DNA from 3 places in the Nitratidesulfovibrio sp. SRB-5 genome. Region 2 is predicted to be linked to each of the others. Evidence: predicted binding sites of a transcription regulator. Region 2 holds the regulator's gene; each other region holds the start of a gene.
The links. The regulator sigma-54, encoded in region 2, starts transcription at its own class of promoters, with help from an activator protein. The targets are predictions, from matches to a motif close to CTGGCACGGNNNNTGCTT.
Positions count from the first base shown of each region.

Region 1: the regulator sigma-54 is predicted to act here: its motif matches at 2,899-2,916, upstream of K6142_RS10955 (YeiH family protein).
Region 3: the regulator sigma-54 is predicted to act here: its motif matches at 3,490-3,507, upstream of K6142_RS03855 (NifB/NifX family molybdenum-iron cluster-binding protein).

Region 1 is NZ_JAIOTY010000002.1:832,967-840,268, forward strand. It holds gene phnD (phosphate/phosphite/phosphonate ABC transporter substrate-binding protein) at 1-652, opposite strand, end outside; gene K6142_RS10950 (universal stress protein) at 1,156-1,599, opposite strand; gene K6142_RS10955 (YeiH family protein) at 1,782-2,864, opposite strand; gene K6142_RS16575 (hypothetical protein) at 3,239-3,373, shown strand; gene K6142_RS10960 (ethanolamine ammonia-lyase subunit EutB) at 3,386-4,744, shown strand; gene eutC (ethanolamine ammonia-lyase subunit EutC) at 4,756-5,598, shown strand; gene K6142_RS10970 (ATP-binding protein) at 5,720-7,302, opposite strand, start outside.
Region 2 is NZ_JAIOTY010000001.1:1,744,542-1,751,843, reverse strand. It holds gene kdsA (3-deoxy-8-phosphooctulonate synthase) at 1-606, shown strand, start outside; gene K6142_RS07180 (KdsC family phosphatase) at 596-1,123, shown strand; gene lptC (LPS export ABC transporter periplasmic protein LptC) at 1,120-1,929, shown strand; gene K6142_RS07170 (LptA/OstA family protein) at 1,926-2,618, shown strand; gene lptB (LPS export ABC transporter ATP-binding protein) at 2,615-3,340, shown strand; gene rpoN (RNA polymerase factor sigma-54) at 3,736-5,172, shown strand; gene hpf (ribosome hibernation-promoting factor, HPF/YfiA family) at 5,294-5,839, shown strand; gene K6142_RS07150 (PTS sugar transporter subunit IIA) at 5,849-6,298, shown strand; gene rapZ (RNase adapter RapZ) at 6,687-7,302, shown strand, end outside.
Region 3 is NZ_JAIOTY010000001.1:975,996-983,297, forward strand. It holds gene K6142_RS03835 (pyridoxamine 5'-phosphate oxidase family protein) at 1-66, opposite strand, end outside; gene K6142_RS03840 (PLP-dependent aminotransferase family protein) at 327-1,790, shown strand; gene thiM (hydroxyethylthiazole kinase) at 1,899-2,711, shown strand; gene thiE (thiamine phosphate synthase) at 2,717-3,358, shown strand; gene K6142_RS03855 (NifB/NifX family molybdenum-iron cluster-binding protein) at 3,585-3,920, shown strand; gene K6142_RS03860 (FAD/NAD-binding family oxidoreductase) at 4,020-4,784, opposite strand; gene K6142_RS03865 (sigma 54-interacting transcriptional regulator) at 5,109-6,902, opposite strand.

The sequences.
Region 1 (7,302 bases), on a different contig from region 2:
CCGCCAGCATGCGAAGCCCGGAGCCCAGGTAGCGCATGGCCATGGGTTCGCCCACGGCCCCGGCGTCGTACTCGCCCCGCAGCACGGCTCGGGCAACGGCGTCGTGGGTGCCCAGATTGTTCCAGCGCGAGAAGGAGCCGAGGGTAATGCCATGCTGCTTCAGATAATCCAGCGGAATGAGATAGCTTGCGGTGGAGTCCGGCGAGCCGAAGGCGAAGCGCTTGTCGGCAAGGTCGGCCACGGTGCGGATGTCCTCGCGATCATCGCGCACCACGATGAGGCTGCGGATGGTGGGGGTGCCGTCCACGCCCGTCACGGCGCATATGGGCTCGAGCGGCGTGCGTTCGCGCGCCTGCAGGAAGGTGCGGCCAGCCAGCAGGGCAATGTCCAGGGTACCGGCCTGGAGGCGGTCGACGATGGCCGAGTAGCGCTGCTCCAGTACCAGCTCAAAGCGCCACGGCTGGCGCTCGGAAAGGTAGTCGAGGAAGGGCTGGTACTGCTGGTAGATGACCAGGGGATGGTTCAGCGTGATCACGCCGAACCTGAAAACGCGTCCGGGGGGGGAGTCGTCCGCCAGGGCGCCCGGCGCCGAAAGGCAGAGGGCAAGACAGAGAGAGAGGACGACCAGCGGCGTGGTGAGCATATGGCCCATGGTCAACTCCGGCCCGCGGCGTCGGCGCTGGCCATCAGGTTAGGTTTGAAGGCGGTTGCGGCAGGTCCGGAGGGCCACGCCAGCGCCCTTCATATCTCCCGCGTGCTGACCGCTGAACCCCGCAAGATGTCCGGGCAGGCTCACCCGGGCGCTGAATTCTCCTTCAGGGGCTTCATCGCGAGGGCATTGGTTCTCTGCCACACGCACCACCAGCCCGTTCCTGTGCATGGTGTACCACGCGCTGTCCGAAGCGGGAAAGCAAGGCCGCCATCCCCCTGCATGCGGCCTGACCAGCCATGGACTCATCTGATATTTCGCCGCCAGAATGATGTCCATCCAAAAGGCCCGGGGACTTCGGTGCAGTTGGCGCCATGCTGAATGAACAGGCAGCCCTCTTGCCCAGGAGGCATCACCCGCATTTGGGGCGACGGCATTTCTCTGCCCTGGACGAACCTCTCACCGCAGGCATGGAAAACTCCGGCCAGCGGCCCTGGCGCGAGCCATCATGCCAGTACGGTAACCTTGCTCGGGCATGAGCTGTTCACGGCTTCGGCAAGACGCGCGCCGGTAAATTCCCTGCCCCAGCAGCGTGGGGGCAGGAACACCTCGTCCACGCGGTTTTCGGTGGCGGCTGCCAGTATTTCGCCGAGCGGTTCGCCCCAGCGAACCATCAGCGTGACGTCCACCCCCTGCTCGCGAGCGCGCTGGCGAAACTTCCCGAGCCGGTCCAGGCATTCGCGCTCACCCAGTTCGCGAACGTAGCGCACGAAGCCTTCCTTGTCGCCCTGGGTGGCCAGATGGTCAACCATTCCATAATGCATGAGGTCTTTCTCCACAACATGCACAGCCAAAATGCTGCCACCGTCGTCGTGCGCCAGGGAGATCACGTGGTCCTCCGCCTGCCTTGCCTGCTCCGATCCGTCGCTGCCAAGTAAAATGCGCCTCATTTCATTCTCCTTGAAAAGGCGCGGCCGCCGGACGCTCGTCCGGCGGCCGCCTGGATGAAGGCATGAACTAGGCGATAACCTTGCACAGCGCGATGACCGCGAACCCGAGAAGGACGACGATGGAATCCTGACGGCGAGACTTGGAAATGGACTTGAAGAAAGACATGATTGGCTCCTTTTGATTATTTCATGAAGTAGAGGACGGCGACCAGAGCCAGCACGGCTTTCAGGCCCGCGACGCCAAATCCGAACAGGAAGCCCTTGAGGCCTGCGGCGCGCAGGTCGGAAAGGCGGGTGGTCAGGCCGATGCTGGCAAAGCCCAGAAGGAAGGCCCATTCCATGAACACCTTGGCCACCTTGATCTCGGCCTTGCTCAGCATGCCCATGGTGTTCATGCACACGATGGCGATGAAGCCCAGGATGAACAGGGGGAACTTGTCGCGGATCATCTGCAGCTTGTTGATCTTGACCACTTCGTTGCCCTGCTTGGCCTCCTGCGCCGCGGCCATCAGGGCCAGCATCAGCACCACGAAAGGCAAAAAGATCACCCGGCCGATGTTGTAGATGCCAGCCACCTTCCCGGCTTCCGGGCTGTAGCCGAACCCGGCGGCGAGCACCTGCGCGGAGTTGATGATGCCCACGCCCGCGAAGGCGCCGAACTGCTCGGCGGTCAGGTTGAACAGCCTGCCCACCAGAGGGAATGCCACCAGGGCCAGCAGGCCGAACATCAGGACCACCGCGATGGCATAGGCCATGTCCTCGTTCTTGGCTTTCACCGCCGGGGAGATGGCGATGGTGGCGGAAACGCCGCACACCGACATGCCCGCCGCCAGGCAGGCGCCAAGCGAAGAGGACATGCCAAGCCTGTTGCAGAGCCACATCATGATCAGGGCGGTGCCGAACAGGAACACCGCGATGAACACCAGGGCCTGGCCGCCAACCGACACCAGACCGGCCAGCGAATAGCTGGACCCCATGACCACGATGCCGGTCTTGGTCATGATGGTGGAATAGCGCAGACCCGGCTGGAACACGGCGGGCACGCCCACGGTGTTGCGGATCGCGATGCCTATGATGATGGCCAGGATGAAGTCCTTGAGCGAGAGGTAGGTCTTGAACAGGGGATAGGTTTCAAGAATCGGGGCCACGAAGTTGGCCACAAGGGCCACCGCCGTGATCAGCATCAAGCCGGGCAGGCTTTCGAATATGGCTTGGGCGAATGCCTGCTGCTTTTCAAAGGGTTGCGAAATGACGTTCTCCGACACGGGATCCTCCTGCGTGCTGTGGTATCCCCACCCTAGGCAAGAGTAGTGCCAGAAGGTCATGCGCCGTGATGTCGGATGGTTATGCTGGAGACTTCCCGTGTTGTCCGGCTTTGATGGGCCGAAGGGGAACGCATTGGCAGTTCATGTTCCCATTCGGGAACATGAACTGGTGCTTGCGACAAGAGGAGGATGCGATTTCCCCGGAAGGCCCGCAGCTGGACCGGGGATGCCGAGGAATCTCGACCCTCGGGGGGCGCGGTCCGCTCCATCGGGTGGGGCAGCGCGTCAACGAAGACCCGTACAGGAGGTGTGGCGACAAGCTGCGGAGAATATCGAAAGGCCCCCTACCATTTCCACAACATCCTGATGAGGCCATGGCGCCCAAGGGCGTTACCCCCGGCGACATATACAGCTCCATCGTCCCCATGGTACTCCTCATGCGCATAGGTCTGGTGCCGGTCATGGTCTTCCCGTGCATCGCCATGTTCCTGCCCCGGGTGTTCCTGTAAAGCGAGGCTCCCATGAACGTTCACAGTCCGCTGCGTGAACTTCTGGCCAAGGCGTCCCCCCTGCGTTCGGGGGATGTCCTGGCCGGGGTGGCCGCAGCCAGCGACGAAGAGCGCGTGTGCGCCCAGATGCTGTTGGCCGACGTGCCGCTGAAGCGCTTTCTCGACGAGGCGGTGATCCCCTACGAGGACGACGAGATCACCCGGCTTATCATGGACAGCCACGACGCAGCGGCCTTTGCCCCAGTACGCTCGTATACCGTGGGCCAGTTCCGCGACTGGCTGCTTACCGACGCGGCGAACCATGCCAGCCTGGCCGCGCTTGCCCCCGGCCTGACGCCGGAAATGGTGGCGGCGGCCAGCAAGCTGATGCGCCTGCAGGACCTGGTGCTGGTGGCCTCCAGGTGCCGGGTGGTCACCCGGTTCCGCAACACCATCGGGCTGCCGGGCCACTTTTCTGCCCGCCTGCAACCCAATCACCCCACCGACGACGCGCGCGGCATCCTGGCCTCCACCATCGACGGGCTGTACTACGGCTCGGGCGATGCAGTCATCGGCATCAACCCGGCTTCGGACAGCCTGGATAACATCGCCCGGCTGATGCACCTGCTGGACGAACTCATCGCCCGGTACGAGATACCCACCCAAGGCTGCGTGCTCACCCACGTGACCAGCGCCATGGAGCTCATTCGGCGGGGCGCGCCGCTGGACCTGTGCTTCCAGTCCATCGCCGGGACGGAAAAGGCCAACGCCAGCTTCGGCATCAGCCTGGGCCTGCTGGACGAGGCGTGGCAGGCCACGCTGGAATTGCAGCGCGGCACGCTGGGCGACAACGTGATGTACTTCGAGACGGGGCAGGGCAGCGCGCTTTCGGCCAACGCCCATCACGGCGTGGACCAGCAGACCGTGGAATGCCGGGCCTATGCCGTGGCGCGCCGCTACCGCCCGCTGCTGGTGAACACGGTGGTGGGGTTCATCGGGCCGGAATACCTGTACAACGGCAAGCAGATCATCCGGGCCGGGCTGGAGGACCACTGCTGCGGCAAGTTGCTGGGCCTGCCCATGGGGGTGGACATCTGCTACACCAACCACGCCGACGCGGACCAGGACGACATGGACGCGCTGCTGACCCTGCTGGGCACGGCAGGCTGCAATTTCATCATGGGCGTGCCGGGCGCGGACGACATCATGCTCAACTACCAGTCCACCTCGTTTCACGACGCTGCCTACCTGCGCAAGCTGCTGGGCAGGCGTCCCGCCCCGGAATTCGAGGCCTGGCTGGAACGCATGGGCATCCACGACCGGGACGGCAACCTGCTGCCCCCCGGCGGCGCCCTGCTGGGGCTTGAACAGCGCGTGCGGCAGGACGCCTGAGGAGGGACGCCATGGACAGGGCACGAGACGACGACCTTGCGGCGCGGCCCGCCCCGGTGACCGACGACACCTGGAGCGACCTGCGCCGCCACACCGATGCCCGCATTGCCCTGGGTCGTTGCGGCATCAGCCTGCCGCACGGCCGGTGGCTGGATTTCCGCATGGCTCACGCCAGGGCGCGCGACGCGGTGCTGACCCCCTTCGACATGGCGGGCGTGCGCGCCGCCCTGGAACGGGGCGGCGTACAGTGCCTGGAACTGCACAGCGCGGCGGCGGACACGGCGGAATTCCTGGCCCGACCGGACAAGGGCCGCCAGCTTTCCGATGCCTCGCGGGGCATCCTGCGCGAGGCATCGGCTGGGCAGGCAAAGGGCGCTTCGGACGCAAAAGGGGCGGACATCTGCGTGGTGGTCAGCAGCGGGCTTTCCGCCCGCGCCGTGCACGAGAACGCCGCCCCCTTCGCCCTGCGGTTTCTGGAGCAGGCCCGCGCGGCGGGCTACACCGCCACGCCCGTGGCGCTGGTGGACCACGGGCGCGTGGCCGTGGCCGACGAGGTGGCCCACCTGCTGGGCGCGCGGCTGGTGGTGATGCTGATCGGCGAGCGGCCCGGCCTCAGCTCGCCCAATTCGCTGGGCGTCTACCTGACCCATGCGCCCGTGCCCGGCTGCACGGACGAGGCCCGCAACTGCATCTCCAACGTGCGTCCCGGCGGCCTTGCCATCGAAGAAGGCGTGCGCAAGCTGTGCTATCTGGTGCAGGGGGCCTTTGCCGCCGGGCTTACCGGCGTGAACCTGAAGGACGACATGCCGGGCGACTACCTGCCCTTTGCCCCGGTGCACGCTCTGAAGGACTGAGCTTCCGCCCGTTTTCGCGCGCACCAGCCGGTGCCGCGTCTACCGGATGCCGTGCCCACCGGGTGTCGTGTCCACCAGATGCCGTGCCGGCGCATTCCGCCCGTACGGCCTTGCGGCCCGGCTATCCTTGCCGTGTTGTCTGTCCCTGCCCGCACAGGCGGCCAATGACCGCATGCAGCGTATCCATGTCCGTGGGCTTGGTGGCGTAGGCGTCCATGCCTGCGCCCATGAATCGTTCCCGGTCACCCTCCATGGCGTAGGCGGTCAGGGCCACGACGGGAATGCCTGCCCTGTCCGGCCCGGCCTCCCCCTTGCGAATGCGGGCAACGGCCTCCATGCCGTCCATGATGGGCATCTGGATGTCCATGAGCACCATGTCGAACGAGCCGCCAGCCAACGCGTGCAGGCCAGCGCGCCCGTCTCCCGCCACGGTGACGGTATGCCCCGCCTTTTCCAGCATCCGTCGCACGGCCAGCTGGGTTACCGTGTCGTCTTCCACCAGCAGGATCCGGCAGGGCGATGCCGCATCTGGGCGGGGGGCCGGTGCCGCGCCCCGCGCGCCAGGCATGCCGGGCACGCCAGCCACGCCGGGCACATCGGGAAGGTCAGGCGCATTCGCCGTATCCGGCGCCTCCGTTCTTTCGCCGGTATCGGGCACTAGGGTGAAGGGCAGACTGACGCAGGCCGTGGTGCCCGCGCCTTCCTGGCTTTCGATGGTGATTTCCCCGCCCATCAGGTGCACCAGCCGCTTGCAGATGGAAAGCCCCAGCCCGGCGCCCTGGTGCGAGCGGCGCATTCCGTTGCTGGCCTGGGTGAACGGCTCGAACAGTTCGCCCAGCTTGTCTTCCGGAATGCCGCACCCCGTGTCCGAAATGGTGAACAGCACCCGGCAGGCGGGGCCGTGCGGCGGGGGCAGGCGGTGGACCGCCAGGGTGATGCCGCCGCTTCTGGTGAACTTGAAGGAATTGCCCAGCAGGTTGGTGAGCACCTGCTGCACCCGCACGATGTCGCCAAGCAGGGTTTCGGGGGTGGCCGGGTCCATGCGCACGTCGAGCCGTATCCCCGCTTGCAGCGAAATGGGCAGGAACAGTTCCACCACCTGCTGCACCGCTGCCGCAAGCCGGAAGGGCACGTGGCGGATATCCAGCTTGCCCGATTCGATGCGCGACAGGTCCAGCATGTCGGAAAGCAGCCGCGCCAGCCGCCTGCCGGACTGGATGGCGATGTTCGCATAGTCCGCCTGCTCGGCACCCAGCCGGGTGGTGTGCATGAGCTGGAGCATGCCCAGGATGCCGTTGAGCGGGGTGCGTATCTCGTGGCTCATGTTGGCCAGGAATTCGCTCTTGGCCTTGCTGGCGGCCTCTGCCCGCAGCTTGGCGTTGAGCAGTTCGATTTCCGCCGTCTTGCGTTCGGTGATGTCCTGAAGCGTGCCCAGGATGAGCTGCTCCCCGTGCTCTTCCACGCAGCCCACCGCGCGCAGGTGGGTCCACTTGCGGGTGCTCCTGCTGGTGACGACCTCGCATTCCATATCCACGGGGGTGCCGTCGCGGGCCACGGTTCGCAGCATCTGCCACACCCCGGGCCGGTATTCCGGCGCGTAGAGCGAAATGCTCTCGGCAAGCCCCGGCTTGTAGTTCGGCGGCACCTCGAGGATGCGGTTGACCTCGTCGGTCCAGACCAGCCTGTCGGACCGGGTGCCCGCCT
Region 2 (7,302 bases):
GCGCGCGGCATGGAATGGCTGGCCCGCATCAAGCAGGAAACCGGCCTGCCCGTGGTCACCGACATCCACCAGCCGGATCAGGCTAAGCCCGTGGCCGAAGTGGCCGACGTGCTCCAGATTCCCGCCTTCCTGTGCCGCCAGACCAGCCTGCTGCTGGCCGCCGCGCAGACGGGCAGGGTGGTCAACGTCAAGAAGGGGCAGTTCGTGGCCCCGTGGGACATGGCCCCCGCGCTGGACAAGCTGCGCTCCACCGGCAACCAGCGCATCCTTTTGACGGAGCGCGGGGCCAGCTTCGGCTACAACAATCTCGTCGTGGATTTCCGCTCGCTGCCCATCATGCAGGGCTACGGCGTGCCGGTGGTGTTCGACGCCACCCACTCCGTGCAACTGCCCGGCGGCAAGGGCACCTCGTCCGGCGGCGACCGCCGCTTCGTGCCCATGCTGTCCCGCGCGGCCGTGGCCGCCGGGGTGGACGGGGTGTTCCTGGAAACCCACCCCGACCCGGACCATGCCCTGTGCGACGGCCCCAACAGCTGGCCGCTGGACAGGCTGGCCCCGCTGCTGCGCGACTTTGCCGCCCTCTGGAGCCTGCCGTATGCAAGCTGAAGACCTGGCCCGCTCCATCTCGCTGCTGGTGCTGGACGTGGACGGCGTGATGACCGACGGCGGCCTGTACTACGATGACGAAGGCCGGGTGACCAAGCGCTTCAACGTGCAGGACGGCCTGGGCATCAAGCTGGCGCAGGCCGCGGGCATCACCGTGGCGGTGATCACCGGCCTGACCTCCGGCGCGGTGGAAGCGCGCATCCGCAGCCTGGGCATCCAAGACTACCACGCGGGCTTCCTGCACAAGTCGGAGTGCATCGACTCCATTCGCCGCAAGCACAACCTTGAATGGTCGCAGGTGGCCTATCTTGGCGACGACTGGGTGGACTTCGGCCCGCTGAAGCTGGTGGGCCTGCCCATGGCCGTGGCCAATGCCCAGCCCGAGGTAAAGGCCCTGGCCCGCTACGTGACCACCGCCAACGGCGGGCACGGCGCCGTGCGCGAGGCCATCCGCTTTCTGCTGGTCGAACAGGGGCTGCTGGATCGCATGCTGGAAAGCTGGCCGGAGCAGGCATGAGACGCCGTACGCTGTTGGTTCTGCTGCTGGTGGCGCTGGTTGTCGGCGGTGCCGCCGCATGGCGCTGGCAGGCCGGGGTGCGCAAGGCGCTGGAAACGGCCATTGCGGGCGGCGCCACAGATTCCGCCACGCTGGAAGAGGCCGTGGGCGTGGCCATGAAGGGCATTGAACTGGTGCAGGGCGAAAAGGGCATCGAACTGTGGCGGCTGAAGGCCACCTGGGCCCAGTTGCGCCAGAGCAACAACATCATCGACGTGGATAGCCCCGACATCGTCTACCAGATGGACGGCGGCAGGCAGGTGCGCATTCTGGCCAAGAAGGGCGAAGTGCAGCAACAGGCGCAGATGATGCGCATGTGGGACGACGTGCACGCCACCCACGACAGCCACGATCTGTTCGCCCGGCTGATGGTGTACAACGGCACCAGCCGGACCATGTATTTTCCGGAAGGGGCGCGCATAGAGGGGCAGAGCCTTGCGGGCAACGCCACCCGGCTGGAATGGGACATGACCAGCGACGTGTTGCGCGGCAGCGGAGGCGTGAGCATGCTGCTTACCCCCCGTGCGGGCGACGGTGGCGGCCAGCCCGTGCCGGGCAATGTGGCGGTCCCGAAGGCGGCCCCGCAGAGCGCCGATGCCCAGAAGAAGGCCGTGCAGAAAGCCCCGGCCAAAAAGTCGCCCGAAAAGAAAGCACCCGACCAGAAGGCATCGGGCCAGAAGGCATCAGGCCAGAAGGCCCCGACGGCCAAGGCCGCGCAGCAGGGCGCGGGCGCTTCCAAGTCAACCAAGCAGGAGATCAGGCAATGAGACATACCGGCATCCGCTCCGCGCTGTGCGTGGCGCTGCTGTTGACCTTTTCCGCACCCGCCATGGCGGCGGACGCCAAGTCGGCCACGGAAGTGCGCCGCGACGTGCCCACCGCCGTCAAGTCCGACCGCATGCAGTACGACGCCAAGGGCCAGGTGGTTATCTTCGAGGGTGACGTGTACGTCCAGCGCCCCGACTTCGAGATGTGGGCCGAAAAGATTACCCTGCACCTGCGCAAGAAGGCGGCCAAGCCCGGCAAGGGCGGGGCGGGGCAGGGGGCGGATGCGTCCGGAGCGGCTGGCCAATCCGGTGCTGCGGGGATGTCCGGCATGGACGCGGGCGAGATCGACCGCATGGTGGCCGAACGCAAGGTGCGCATGAAGCGCGAAAACCGCACCGGCGAATGCGAAAAAGCCACCTACACCGTGGATAACGCCGTGCTGGTCATGGAAGGCAACCCCGTGCTGCACGAGGGCGAGAACAGCATCAGGGGCGACGTCATCACCTTCTACACCCGCGAAAACCGCAGTGAAGTGCGCGGCACCTCCACCAAGCGGGTTCAGGCGGTGTTCACCTCGTCCGGCGACGTGAACCCCCTTGGCGACAAGGATGCCAAGTCCGCTCCCAAGGACACCAAGGACACCAAGGACGCCAAGGGCGATGCCGCCACCGGGGGGGCTGCCCAGTGAGCTCGGTGCTGCGCGGAGAAGACCTGCACAAGCAGTTCGGCCAGCGCGAGGTGGTGCGCGGCGTGTCGCTGACGGTGACCCAGGGCGAAACCGTGGGTCTGCTGGGCCCCAACGGCGCGGGCAAGACCACCACATTCTACATGCTCATCGGCATCATCAAGCCGACTTCAGGCAGGGTAGAACTGGATGGCCGCGACATCGCCGACTGGCCCCTGCATGAACGGGCGAGGGTGGGGCTGAGCTACCTGCCGCAGGAAAGCTCGATCTTTCGCCGCCTTACCGTGCGCCAGAATCTTCAGATGATTCTCGAGCACACCGGGCTTTCCAAGGCGCAGCAGAAGGAACGGGGCGACATGCTGCTGGAGGACTTCGGCATCACCCACCTGGCCAATTCCGTGGCCATGCATCTTTCCGGCGGCGAGCGGAGGCGGCTGGAGATTGCCCGGTCCATGATCCGCGATCCCAAGTTCATCCTGCTGGACGAACCCTTCGCGGGCATCGACCCGCTGGCCGTGGACGACATCCAGCAACTCATCACCGGCCTGCGCAACCGGGGCATCGGGGTGCTTATCTCCGACCACAACGTGCGAGAAACCCTGCACATCTGCGACCGGGCCTACCTGGTGCACCAGGGCGAGGTGATTCTGGAAGGCACCCCCGAGCACATCGTGGAAAACCCTCGCGCGCGCGACGTGTATCTGGGCGAGGGCTTTTCGCTGTAGTCCGGGACATCGTGTCTGCCCGTCCGGGGCGCCCCGCCATGTGCGCCATATGCGCCATGTCCGGCGGCTCGGCTTTCATGTTCACGGCGCCTTCCGCATTGCGGGGGGCGCCGTGTCCGTTGTTGCCACCGCCCCTTTTCGGGGCCGTGGGCAGGGGGGCGTAAGGCGTCCGGGAGTATCGCGACGCATGGGCGCCAGCGGTTGCATACTTCTTGCCTCTGTGGCATGGTTTGCCTAACCTCTTGGGGAAGGGAACACATTTCCACAGTGGGCCGTTTCTTGCTTGTCGTCGCGCCTCGTATCGCGTCGTCATGTTCTTCGGCCTCAACGCAAGAATGCAGGATTACCGGGCCAGGCCTTCGGCCTCGGCGCGGAGTCATAGGGGTTGCCCACGCATGGCATTGGAACTCAGGCAACAGCTCAAGCTCACCCAGCAATTGGTGATGACGCCGCAACTGCAACAGGCCATCCGGCTGTTGCAGCTTTCGCGGCTGGAGCTTGTCGAGACGGTGCAGCAGGAAATGCTGGAAAACCCGTTTCTGGAAGAAGCCCAGGACGAGGGGCCCCAGGCAGAGGTGGCCGATCCGCGCGACGCAGCCGCCGAGGCCGCCGCAGATGTCGCCTATGACCGCGAGATCGCCCGCGATGCCGACTGGGAAGATTACCTCGGCGACTTCGCCAGCACCAGCCGCCAATCCACGGTGCGCGAATCGGAACTGCCGGAGGAAATGACCTCGTTCGAGGCGCGCTACGCCGCCAAGCCCTCGCTGGAAGGGCACCTGATGTGGCAGTTGCGCCTGTCCTCGCTGACCGAGCGCCAGAAGGACATCGGCGAGGTGATCATCGGCAACATCGCCTCGTCTGGCTACCTGCACGCAACGGTGGACGACATCGCCGAAATGGCGGGCGCTACCCCCGGCGAGGTGGACCCCGTGCTGCACGCCGTGCAGCGCTTCGACCCCGTGGGGGTGGCCGCGCGCACCGCGCAGGAATGCCTGCTGGTGCAGATAGAGATGCTGGGCTACACGCGCGACAAGGTGCTGGTGGAGCTTGTGCGCGACCACCTGGAAGACCTGGAGAAGCGCCGCTACAAGCCGCTGCTGCGCAAGTTCCGCCTGACCATGGAGGACCTGAAGGAGTACCTGGACCTCATCCAGACCCTGGACCCCATGCCCGGCGCCAGCTACGGCGGCGGCGATCCGCAGTTCGTCAGCCCCGACGTGTACGTCTACAAGTACGACAACGACTTCATCATCATGCTCAACGAGGACGGCCTGCCGCACCTGCAACTGAGCACCATGTACGAGCGGTCCGCCGCGGCGGCCGCGTCTGCGGGCGAGCGCGAATATTTCCAGGAAAAGATGCGTTCCGCCTCCTGGCTCATCAAGAGCCTGTACCAGCGCCAGCGCACGCTGTACAAGGTTGTGGAATCCATCGTGAAGTACCAGCGCGGCTTTTTCGAGGACGGCGTTTCGCGCCTGAAGCCGCTCATCCTGAAGGACATCGCCGACGACATCGGCATGCACGAATCCACCGTCAGCCGCATCACCACCAGCAAGTACGTGGCCACGCCGCACGGCATCATGGAGTTGAAGTTCTTCTTCAACAGCGCGCTGGAACTGGACGACGGCAGCCAGGTGGGTTCCGAGAGCGTCAAGGCGCTGATCAAGAAGCTGATTGCCGACGAAGACCCGCGCGAGCCGCTGAGCGACGAGCGCATCGGTGAAATTTTGAAGGATCAGCTCAAAGTCAATATTGCCCGCAGGACCGTTGCGAAGTATCGTACTGCCATGGACATTCCCTCCTCTTCCAAGCGGAAGGAACTGTTCTGACGGCAAGAGCCCCGTGCCGCAACCGGCGCAGGGCGGCATCCGTCTCCGGCGGCGCACCCGGCAGCAGCACCCAGCGTGCGGGCCGCGCGCCGCATTCCCCCTCTCACCACAGGAGGAGCGTATGAACATCGCCTTCACCTTCAAGAACTTCGAACCCTCCGACCACCTGAAGAAGTACGCCCGCCGCCGTCTTGAAAAGCTTGGCCGGTTCGTCGGCAAGTCCGCCCTGGAAATGCAGGTGAACCTTTCCGTCGACAAGTTCCGCCACAAGGCGGAAGTGCAGATGGCCGGCGACGGTTTTACCTTCTCCGCCGTCGAACAGTCCGAAGACATGTACGCCACCATCGACCTGGTGCTTGAAAAGCTGGAATCGCAGCTGCGCAAGCAGGTCGAAAAGCTGAAGGACCGCCGCCGTTCCGTGCAGTCCGACAAGCTGGGCAAGGGCATCGACGTGTTTACCTTCGGCACCGTGGGCGAAGGCGAGGAACGGACCATCACCGGCACCGACCACTTCGCCCCCAAGCCCATGCACGTGGACGAAGCTGCCATGCAGCTCGACCAGGGCGACAACGAGTTCCTGGTGTTCCTGAACGCCGAGGTGGAACGCGTCAACATCATCTACCGGCGTCGCAACGGCGATTTCGGTCTTATCGATCCGGTCGTCTAGGCGCCATACATGAGGCTTTCGGAGTATCTTCACGATGATCTGATCCTGCCCGAGCTCTCCGCCGGCACCAAGAAAGAGGTGCTGGCGGAACTCGTGCAGGCCGTGGTACGGCGGCATCCCGAAGTGGATGCCGCCGTTGCGCTGGGCGTGCTGCACGACCGCGAATCGCTGGGCACCACCGGCATAGGCGACGGCGTGGCCATTCCCCACGGCAAGCTGGCCAACATCAGCGACATCGTGGTGATCGTGGGCCGCAGCGTGCCGGGCATCGACTTCGATGCGCTGGACATGAAGCCCTGCCACCTTTTTTTCCTGGTGCTGGCCCCGGAACAGGTGGCGGGCATGCACCTGCGCATTCTGGCCCACATCTCGCGCCTGCTGAAGGATCCGCAGTTTCGCCGCGCCATGATCGAGGCGCAGGACGGCGAGGCCTTCCGGGCGATCATGCGAACCACCTGAGACCAGTGCCCGTCGTGCCCGTTGTGGTCACCGCGGTCGTCACGGCCTGTCCGGGGGGCATGCCATGAATGACGTTGCGGGCAGGCCGTGGATGGCGCCGTGGGCTGTCGTCACGCCGTAACGCGCGTCCTCTACATGTAGCCGCCACGCGCAGCACCTGACGCGTCCTGCAACGGCATTCGGCGCAGCGCCGCCAGAGGAACCAGCCATGCCAAGCAAGGCCACGCCGCCCGACACAGCATTCGCCCCGGCGGATTCGCCCGGTGCGCCGGGCACATCCGGGGCAACCCCGGCATCCCCGGGATCCGGTCCGGCACCCGTCCCGGGCCATGCCCCCGAAGGCACGGCCCACGCGCCGCTCGGCAGGGGCGCCGATGCGGGCAGCCCGGTGGCCGCCGCCGACTTTCCCGTCATCATCGTCACCGGGTTGTCCGGCGCGGGCAAAAGCACGGTTCTCAACGTGCTGGAAGACCTGCGCTACTTTACCGTGGACGGCCTGCCCGCCAGCCTTGCCCCGCAGATGGTCACCATCCTGAATCGCGAGGCGCTGTCCCACTACCAGGGCCTGGTGCTGGGCATGGATCTGCGCGAAAGCAATTTCGTGCGCAATCTGGAAAAGTCCCTGGAGCGGTTGCAGGGCATGGGCGTGCGCCCCGCGGTGGTGTTCATAGAGGCCAACCCCGCCGTGCTCAACCGGCGCTACGCCACCACCCGCCGCCCGCACCCGCTGGAAAGCGAGGGCATGGGGCTGGAACAGGCCCTGGAGCAGGAGCGCCTGCGCCTTGCGCCGGTGCGCGAAACCGCCGACCTCGTGGTGGACACCTCCAGCTATTCCATCCACGACCTGCGCCGGGTCATCCAGAAGAAGTGGAGCTCCATCCAGGGGCGCATTCGCTCGTTGCGCATCAACATCGTCACCTTCGGGTTCAAGTACGGCGTGCCCGCCGACGCGGATCTGGTCTTCGACCTGCGTTTTCTGCCCAACCCCTATTTCGTGCCCGACC
Region 3 (7,302 bases), 770 kb from region 2:
CCTGCCCACAAGTTCCGTATCCAGCAGGTGGGCGATCTTTTCCGGCGAGAGGGGGTGGTCTTTCATTCTTGCCTGCACGGGAACCTCCGGGTAGATGTTTTCTGTCCCCATGCTTAGTGCAATTGTAAGGGGCATGGATAGGGACAGTTTGATTTTTCGGCAGCGGACAGCCTTCGCCCCCTGCCCCTCTTCAGTGTCGCGGGCCAAAGCCTCTGTCGGTGCCGACTGGCAGTGTTGCCAGACAAGGGACGTCCCCACCGAAAGTCTTTCGTGCCGACATTCGCCACTGTCGGCATCGTCGCCACCGTGCCGCCCGGGAGTGTTCCATGCTGCACCTGGATGCCGCCGCCGATGCGCCGCTCTACCGGCAGATCTACGACCAGTTGAAGCAGGACATCCTTTCCGGCGCACGGCCGCAGGGCATGCGCCTGCCGTCCATCCGTGCCCTGGCCCGCGATCTGCGCGTCGGAAGGAACACGGTGGAAAACGCCTACGCCCAACTGGTGCTGGAAGGGTACGTGTCGGTATTGCCGCGTTCCGGGTACCGGGTGAACGTGATCGAGCGCGACCTGCACGCAGCGGAAGGGCCTGCGGCGCAAGGATGCGAAAAGGCCGGGCACCGGGACGCGCCAGCCGCGCGACGCCCGGTGGACTATGATTTCCACTATGGCAATCTGGATGCCGCCACCTTTCCCTACGTCGTCTGGCGCAAGCTGCTGTTCGCGGTCATGGAGGAGGCGCGGACCGGGCGCATCGCCTCCGACGGCATGCACGTTTACGGCGATGCCCACGGCGACCTGCGCCTGCGGGCCGAACTGGCGGCCTACCTGTACCGCAGCCGGGGCGTGCGCTGCACCGCCGGACAGGTGGTCATGTGCAGCGGCCTGCAACCGTCGATCATGGCGGTGACGCGCCTGCTGCACCGCGAGTACGACGAAGTGGAGCAGGGGCCGCAGGTCGCCCTGGAAGACCCCGCCTACAACGGGGCCAGGCGGGCCTACGAGTGCTTCGGCTTTCGCACCGTTCCCATCCCCGTCAACGGCGACGGCATCGACGTGGCGGCGCTGCGCGCGTCGTCCGCGCGGGTGGTGCATATCGCCCCGTCGCACCAGTTTCCCACCGGCGCGGTAATGCCCATCTGCCGCCGCATGGAAGTCCTCAACTGGGCCACGGAGCACGGGGCGTGGATCGTGGAGGACGACTACGACAGCGAGCTGCGCTACGACGGCAGGCCCATTCCCTCGTTGCAGTCCATCGACCGGCATGGTCGGGTCATCTACACGGGCACCTTTTCCAAAACCCTCTCGCCCGGCATGCGCATGTCGTACATGGTGCTGCCGGAACAACTGGCGGAAAGGTTCCGCACCGTATTCGCGGGGTTCCAGTGCACGGTGCCCTGGCTGGAGCAGGCCGTTCTGGCCCGCTTCATGGCCGAAGGCCACTGGGAGCGGCACCTGCGGCGCATCTGCCTGGCCAAGAAGCGCAAGCACGACGTCTTCGTGGGTACGGCCACCCGCCTGATGGGCGATGGGGTGCGCATCCACGGGCACAACGCGGGACTGCACCTGCTGCTGGAGGTGCCCGGCGGGCCGGGCGAGGCCGCGCTGGTGGAACGGGCGGCGGCGCACGGGGTGCGGGTGTACCCGGCGTCACCGTTCTGGGCCGATGCGCGGCGGTATCCGGGCAACTGCCTGTTCATCGGGTACGGCATGCTGTCCGAGGCGGACATTGCGGCGGCCCTGGAGCGGTTGCGGCAGGCGTGGTTTCCCGCCGCCGCATTGCGGGGTTGACGCGGCGTCCGCCGTTCGTAAGATGCGCAAGCGACTTCCTGACTTCTCCGGGGTGGCGGCATCCCGCCCGGCGGGCCCGCGCCACCCACGCTTACCCAAGGAGGGCACATGCCCCATACCGAACATGTGCAGCAGATATGGCGCAACGTGGACGCCGTGCGGCGTCAGGCGCCGCTGGTACACAGCATCACCAACTTCGTGGTCATGAACGTTACCGCCAACGCGCTGCTTGCCGCCGGGGCCTCGCCCATCATGGCCCACGCGCGCGAGGAGATGGCGGAACTGGTGAACATCGTCTCCGCGCTGGTGCTGAACATAGGCACCCTGAGCGCGCCGTGGATCGACAGCATGTTCCTGGCCGGGGTCGCCGCGCGCGATCGGGGCATACCCGTGGTGCTCGACCCGGTGGGGGCGGGCGCGTCCACCCTGCGCACCACCACCGCCGCGCAGCTCACGGAGCGGGTGCGCCCGGCCATCGTGCGCGGCAACGGCTCGGAAATCATGGCCCTGGCCGGTGCGGCGGGGGCCACGCGCGGGGTGGATTCCACCCGTGATGCGCACGCTGCCGCCGATTCCGCGCGGGCCTTGTCGCGTCGCCACCATTGCGTCACCGTGGTCAGCGGCCCGGTGGACCTGGTCACCGACGGCGACGAGGTGGTGCTGATCACCGGCGGGCATGAACTGATGCCCCGCGTCACCGGCATGGGCTGCACCGCCACGGTGCTGGTGGCCGCCCACGCCGCCGTGGCCGCCAGCCCGCTGGAAGGCGCGGTGAGCGGCATGGCCGCCATGGCCGCCGCCGGGAGCATGGCGGCGGAGCGTGCCGCCGGACCGGGCAGCTTTGCCATGCATTTCATCGACGCCCTGTACGCCCTGTCGGAAGCGGACATCCGCGCCCGCGTGCGGGTGGGCCGACCGTGAGCGCCATGCGGCGGAATGCGGATTACGGGGTGTATCTGGTGACCGACCGCACACTATGCCGGGGCCGCGCCCTGACCGACGTGGTGGCTGCGGCGGTGGCGGGTGGCGTGACCGTGGTGCAGTTGCGCGAAAAACACGTGGACACGCGCGAATTCGTGGAACTGGCCCGCGCGCTGAAGGCGCTGCTGGCCCCGCGCGGCGTGCCCCTGCTGATCAACGACAGGGTGGACGTGGCCCTGGCCTGCGTGGCCGACGGCGTGCACGTGGGGCAGGGCGACATGCATCCCGCCGACGTGCGTGCGTTGCTGGGGCATTCGGCCCTTGTGGGGCTTTCCGTGGAGACCATGGACCAGGTGCGCGAGGCGGAAACGCTGGATGTGGACTATCTGGGGGTGAGCCCGGTGTTTGCCACGGCCACCAAGACGGATACCGCGCCGCCGTGGGGGCTGGACGGGCTGGCCCGGTTGCGCGCCGCCACGGGGCGCACGCTGGTGGCAATCGGCGGCATCGGCCCGGCCAACGCGGCCTCGGTGCTGGCGGCAGGGGCCGACGGCCTGGCCGTGGTTTCCGCCCTGTGCGCGGCGGATGACCCGGGGCGGGCGGCGGAGGAACTGCGCGGATCGGTGCGCGCCGTGCGCGGCTGGTAGGCGGTCATCAGGTGTGTGGGCGACCGCTTCTGGAGATGCCCGCCGTTGCGTGTGGCAGTCGGGGGCGGTGCAGGCGGCGTGTGCCGCAACTCCGGTAATTGACCGGAGGATGGCGATTGTCCGGGCGTTGGCTGTCCCGGCTTTTGCCCATGGTGGGAATGGTGAGCGGGACGTGTCGTCCGGTTGGGCGACGCGGCCTTGGTGGCGGATAACGCAAGGAGGAGCCATGCGCATTGCCGTGGCGGCGGACGGGCCCCGGCCCGACAGCAACGTGGAGCCGGTGTTTGGCCGGGCGGAATGGTTCGTGGTGACGGATACGGAAACCGAGGGCGTCATTGCCGTGCGCAACGCGCACCGCGACGACCGCGAGGATGCCGGGCGCTCTGTGGCGCAGCTGCTTTCCGCCGCGCGGGCCACGGTGGTGCTGTGCGGCGAGTGCGGCCCCAAGGCGCGGCTGGCCCTGGCCGATGCGGGCATTGAGGTGCTGGCGGCCAGCAGCGGGCTGGTCAGCGATGCCGTGGCCCGGTATCGGGAACTTGTCGGTAGCGTCCCGCAGCAGTAAGTGCGATAGTTACAAGGTTTTTCACCCTCGGAGCGTCGCGGCATCCCGCCATTGGCGACGTCATCCGGAAGGCTCCCGGTAAGCCCGGCACCGGGTCGTCTACGAGAAGACGAACTGCTCCGTCTCCACGCCGCCGGTATCCACCCCGAAGGCGCGCAGTTCATCCAGCACGTGCTGCTGCATGGGGCCGGGCCCGCACAGGTAGAACGAGGCCGTGGCCGACTGCACGTGGCGGGCCAGCATGTCGCGCGAGATGTGTCCTTTTTCGAAGAACACGGCGGGCAGTTTCTGGTCGGCGTAGTGGTGCGGGTTCGTCTCGCGCGTGAGCACGTGCACCACGGTCAGGTCCAGCCGCCGGGTCATGGCTTCCAGTTCCTCGGCGGCAAAGGCGTCGCCATAGGTCTTGTTGGACCAGAACAGCACCACCCGGTTGGCCGCCCCCGCCTGGTCGAAGCTGCGCAGCACGCTGAGAAACGGCGTGATGCCAACCCCGCCCGCGATGAGCACGATCTGCTCCTGCCGTTCGATGTCGCGGCAAAACACCCCGTAGGGCCCGGCGCAGTGCACCTCGTCGCCGTCGCGCAGGCCCGGCACCAGTTCCGACGTGAAGCGCCCCTTGCCCCGGATGGTCAGGCGCACGGTTTCGCCGGGCGCGGCGGCGATGGTGAAGGGGTGGGCATCGCTCCAGCCGTCCTCTTCCATCACCCGCAGGGTGGCGAACTGCCCCGGGCGAAAGGTGCGGAAGCGCTCGTCGTCGCCCGTGTCGATGTACACGGAGGTGGTGTTGTCGTCCTCGCGCACGGTGCGCAGGATGCGGGCCTTGCGGCCCTTGGGATCATTGGAGGTGCCGGAATCGTCGCTCATGTGTCGCTCCCTGGGGGGTGCAGGCGGTGGGTGCAGACGGTGCGGTGGCCGACCGGATGGTCGGCAGCCTGCCCGCAGTTTCGCCCATGGCGGCGGGCATGACAAGCGGGATGCGCAAAGTGGGGCGTAAATATCACCGCCGGATGGTGCATTGCCCGGCAGCCTCCGTCTGGCAACCCTCGTTTGGCAGGCCCGACCGGCGAGCCCCGCTCGGCAGGCCATGGCGGGTGCTTCCTGGGGGGCCCGGGGTGCGCCGGGACACGACGGGACACGACGAGACACGACGGGGTGCCCCGGCCGGTTCCGGTCACGTCCCGCACGGGTTCAGCGCCCGCGCAAACCCAGTGTCTTCATGCGCGATTGCAGGGTGGTGGGCGGCAGGCCCAGCAGTTCCGCCGCGCCGCCGGGGCCATGCACGCGCCCGCCCGCCGCCGTAAGGGCGCGTTCGATGTTGGCGCGCTGCAATTCGCGCCAGTGTGCTTCCGAAATGATCCCGGCGGGGTCCGGCGCGCCCGTTTGTCCCGTTTGCCCGAATTCTCCGGCTTTTCCGGCGTTTTCTGTTTCACCTGTTCCCCAGGGCGCATCGTGGGCGCCGCCCCCCCCCATGGGGCCCGCGCCACCCGGCATGCCGAACGCGGCGCCGGGGGACACGGCCTGCATCCCGCCTTCCGGTGGCAGGTCCAGCACCAGCCGCCCCCCTTCGGCCATGATGACCCCGCGCTCGATGACGTTCTGCAATTCGCGCACGTTGCCCGGCCAGGGATAGGATTGCAGTTCGGCCATCTGGCGGTGGGCGATGCGGGGCTCCGGCAGGTTCAGGCGGCGGCACGAGGCCCGCACGAAGTGCCGGGCCAGCAGGGGGATGTCATCACGCCGGGCGCGCAGGGGCGGCAGGGCCACGGGGAACACGCTGAGCCGGAAGAACAGGTCCTGCCTGAAACGCCCATGCTCCACGTCGGCCCGCAGGTCGCGGTTGGTGGCGGCGATGATGCGCACGTCCACGCTGCGGCTGCGTTCCTCACCCACCCGTTCGAACACCCCCTCTTGCAGCACGCGCAGCAGCTTGCCCTGCAACTCCAGGGGGATTTCGCCAACTTCGTCCAGAAACAGGGTGCCGCCGTCGGCCAGTTGAAAGCGGCCCACCCGGTCGCGCAGGGCACCGGTGAAGGCACCCTTCACATGGCCGAAGAATTCGCTTTCGAACAGTTCGCGCGGGATGGCGGAACAGTTCACCCGCACCAGCGGCGCGGCGGCGCGCTGGCTGCGGTCGTGGATGGCCTGGGCCACCAGTTCCTTGCCGGTGCCCGATTCGCCCAGCAGCAGCACGGTGGCGTCGGTGGGGGCCACCATGTCCACCTGCTCCAGGGCCCGGCGCAGGGGCGGGCTGTCGCCCACGATAGAATGCGGGGCGCGGGCGCGGCGCACCTCGCCGCGCAGGTGCTCGTTTTCCAGTTCCAGCGCCCGGCGCAGGTGCTGGATTTCCTCGAAGGAGCGGGCGTTGACCACGGCGGCGGACAGGGAGTCGGCGAAAATCTTGTGCATCTTGCGGTGTAACAGCATCAGGTCGGCCAGCACCCCGCGCATGGGCCGGTCGTAAAACACGGCCATGACCCCGATCATGTTGCCCTTGAACTGCAACGGATAGGCCGCGTAGGCGTGGATGGATTCGTCCACGGCCCAGGCGGGGCGGGTCCAGTCCTCGGGCGATGCCGCCCATGTGGGCTCGCCGCGCAGGGCCACCTGCCCCACAAACGGTTCGGACAGCGGCACCATGGCATAGGTGCCTTCTGTATGGCGCCAGTCGCGCACCGGGGTGGTGGTGTGCCCGGCCACGGTCATCAGGCGCAGGACAGGATCGCCCTCGCCGGTGCCGGATGCCGGGGGCGGCGCATCCACGAACCAGATGCATCCGCACATGACGTGGGTGCCCCGGTTGACGCGGTGGGTCAGTTCCAGCAGCCCCTCCACGGTGCGTTCCTGGGCCACGTTGAGCATCATGTCCAGGAACGGGCTGATGTCGAACTGCTGGAGCACCGAATGGGCCAGGGTGGGTTCCGTTGCGCCGGGCGTCGGCTGGCCGGACGGGGTGTCGCCGGAGGGAGGGGAGAAGGGGGACATGGGAGCCTCGGAGATTGGGCGGATTGCGGGCAGGCGATCATTCCGTGGCGTGCCTGCTGTTCAGTTGCCGCGTGGGGTACGAACGTCGTTTACGATATATCGTTACGAAATTTCGTCAACAACGAAATTTCGTTGAGGGGGCGCTGGACATTGCACTCGGCAAACCCTTGCCAGCCGTGGAACGCGGCCTTTTCACCCGTCTGGCACGGGTTGTGCTTTATAACGCCATGAAAGACGGTGCTGCCGTTCTTTTCGGTGCCGAGTCCGTGCATTCCCTCGTGCCCGGACTTATGATTCAGTCGCTTCATTCCGACAAAGCCCCGGTGTTCCCCTCACCGGGGTTTTGGCATTTTCGGTATCCTGCAATTGTTTCAGGGGATAGCTGTTTGCGTCGGCAGGT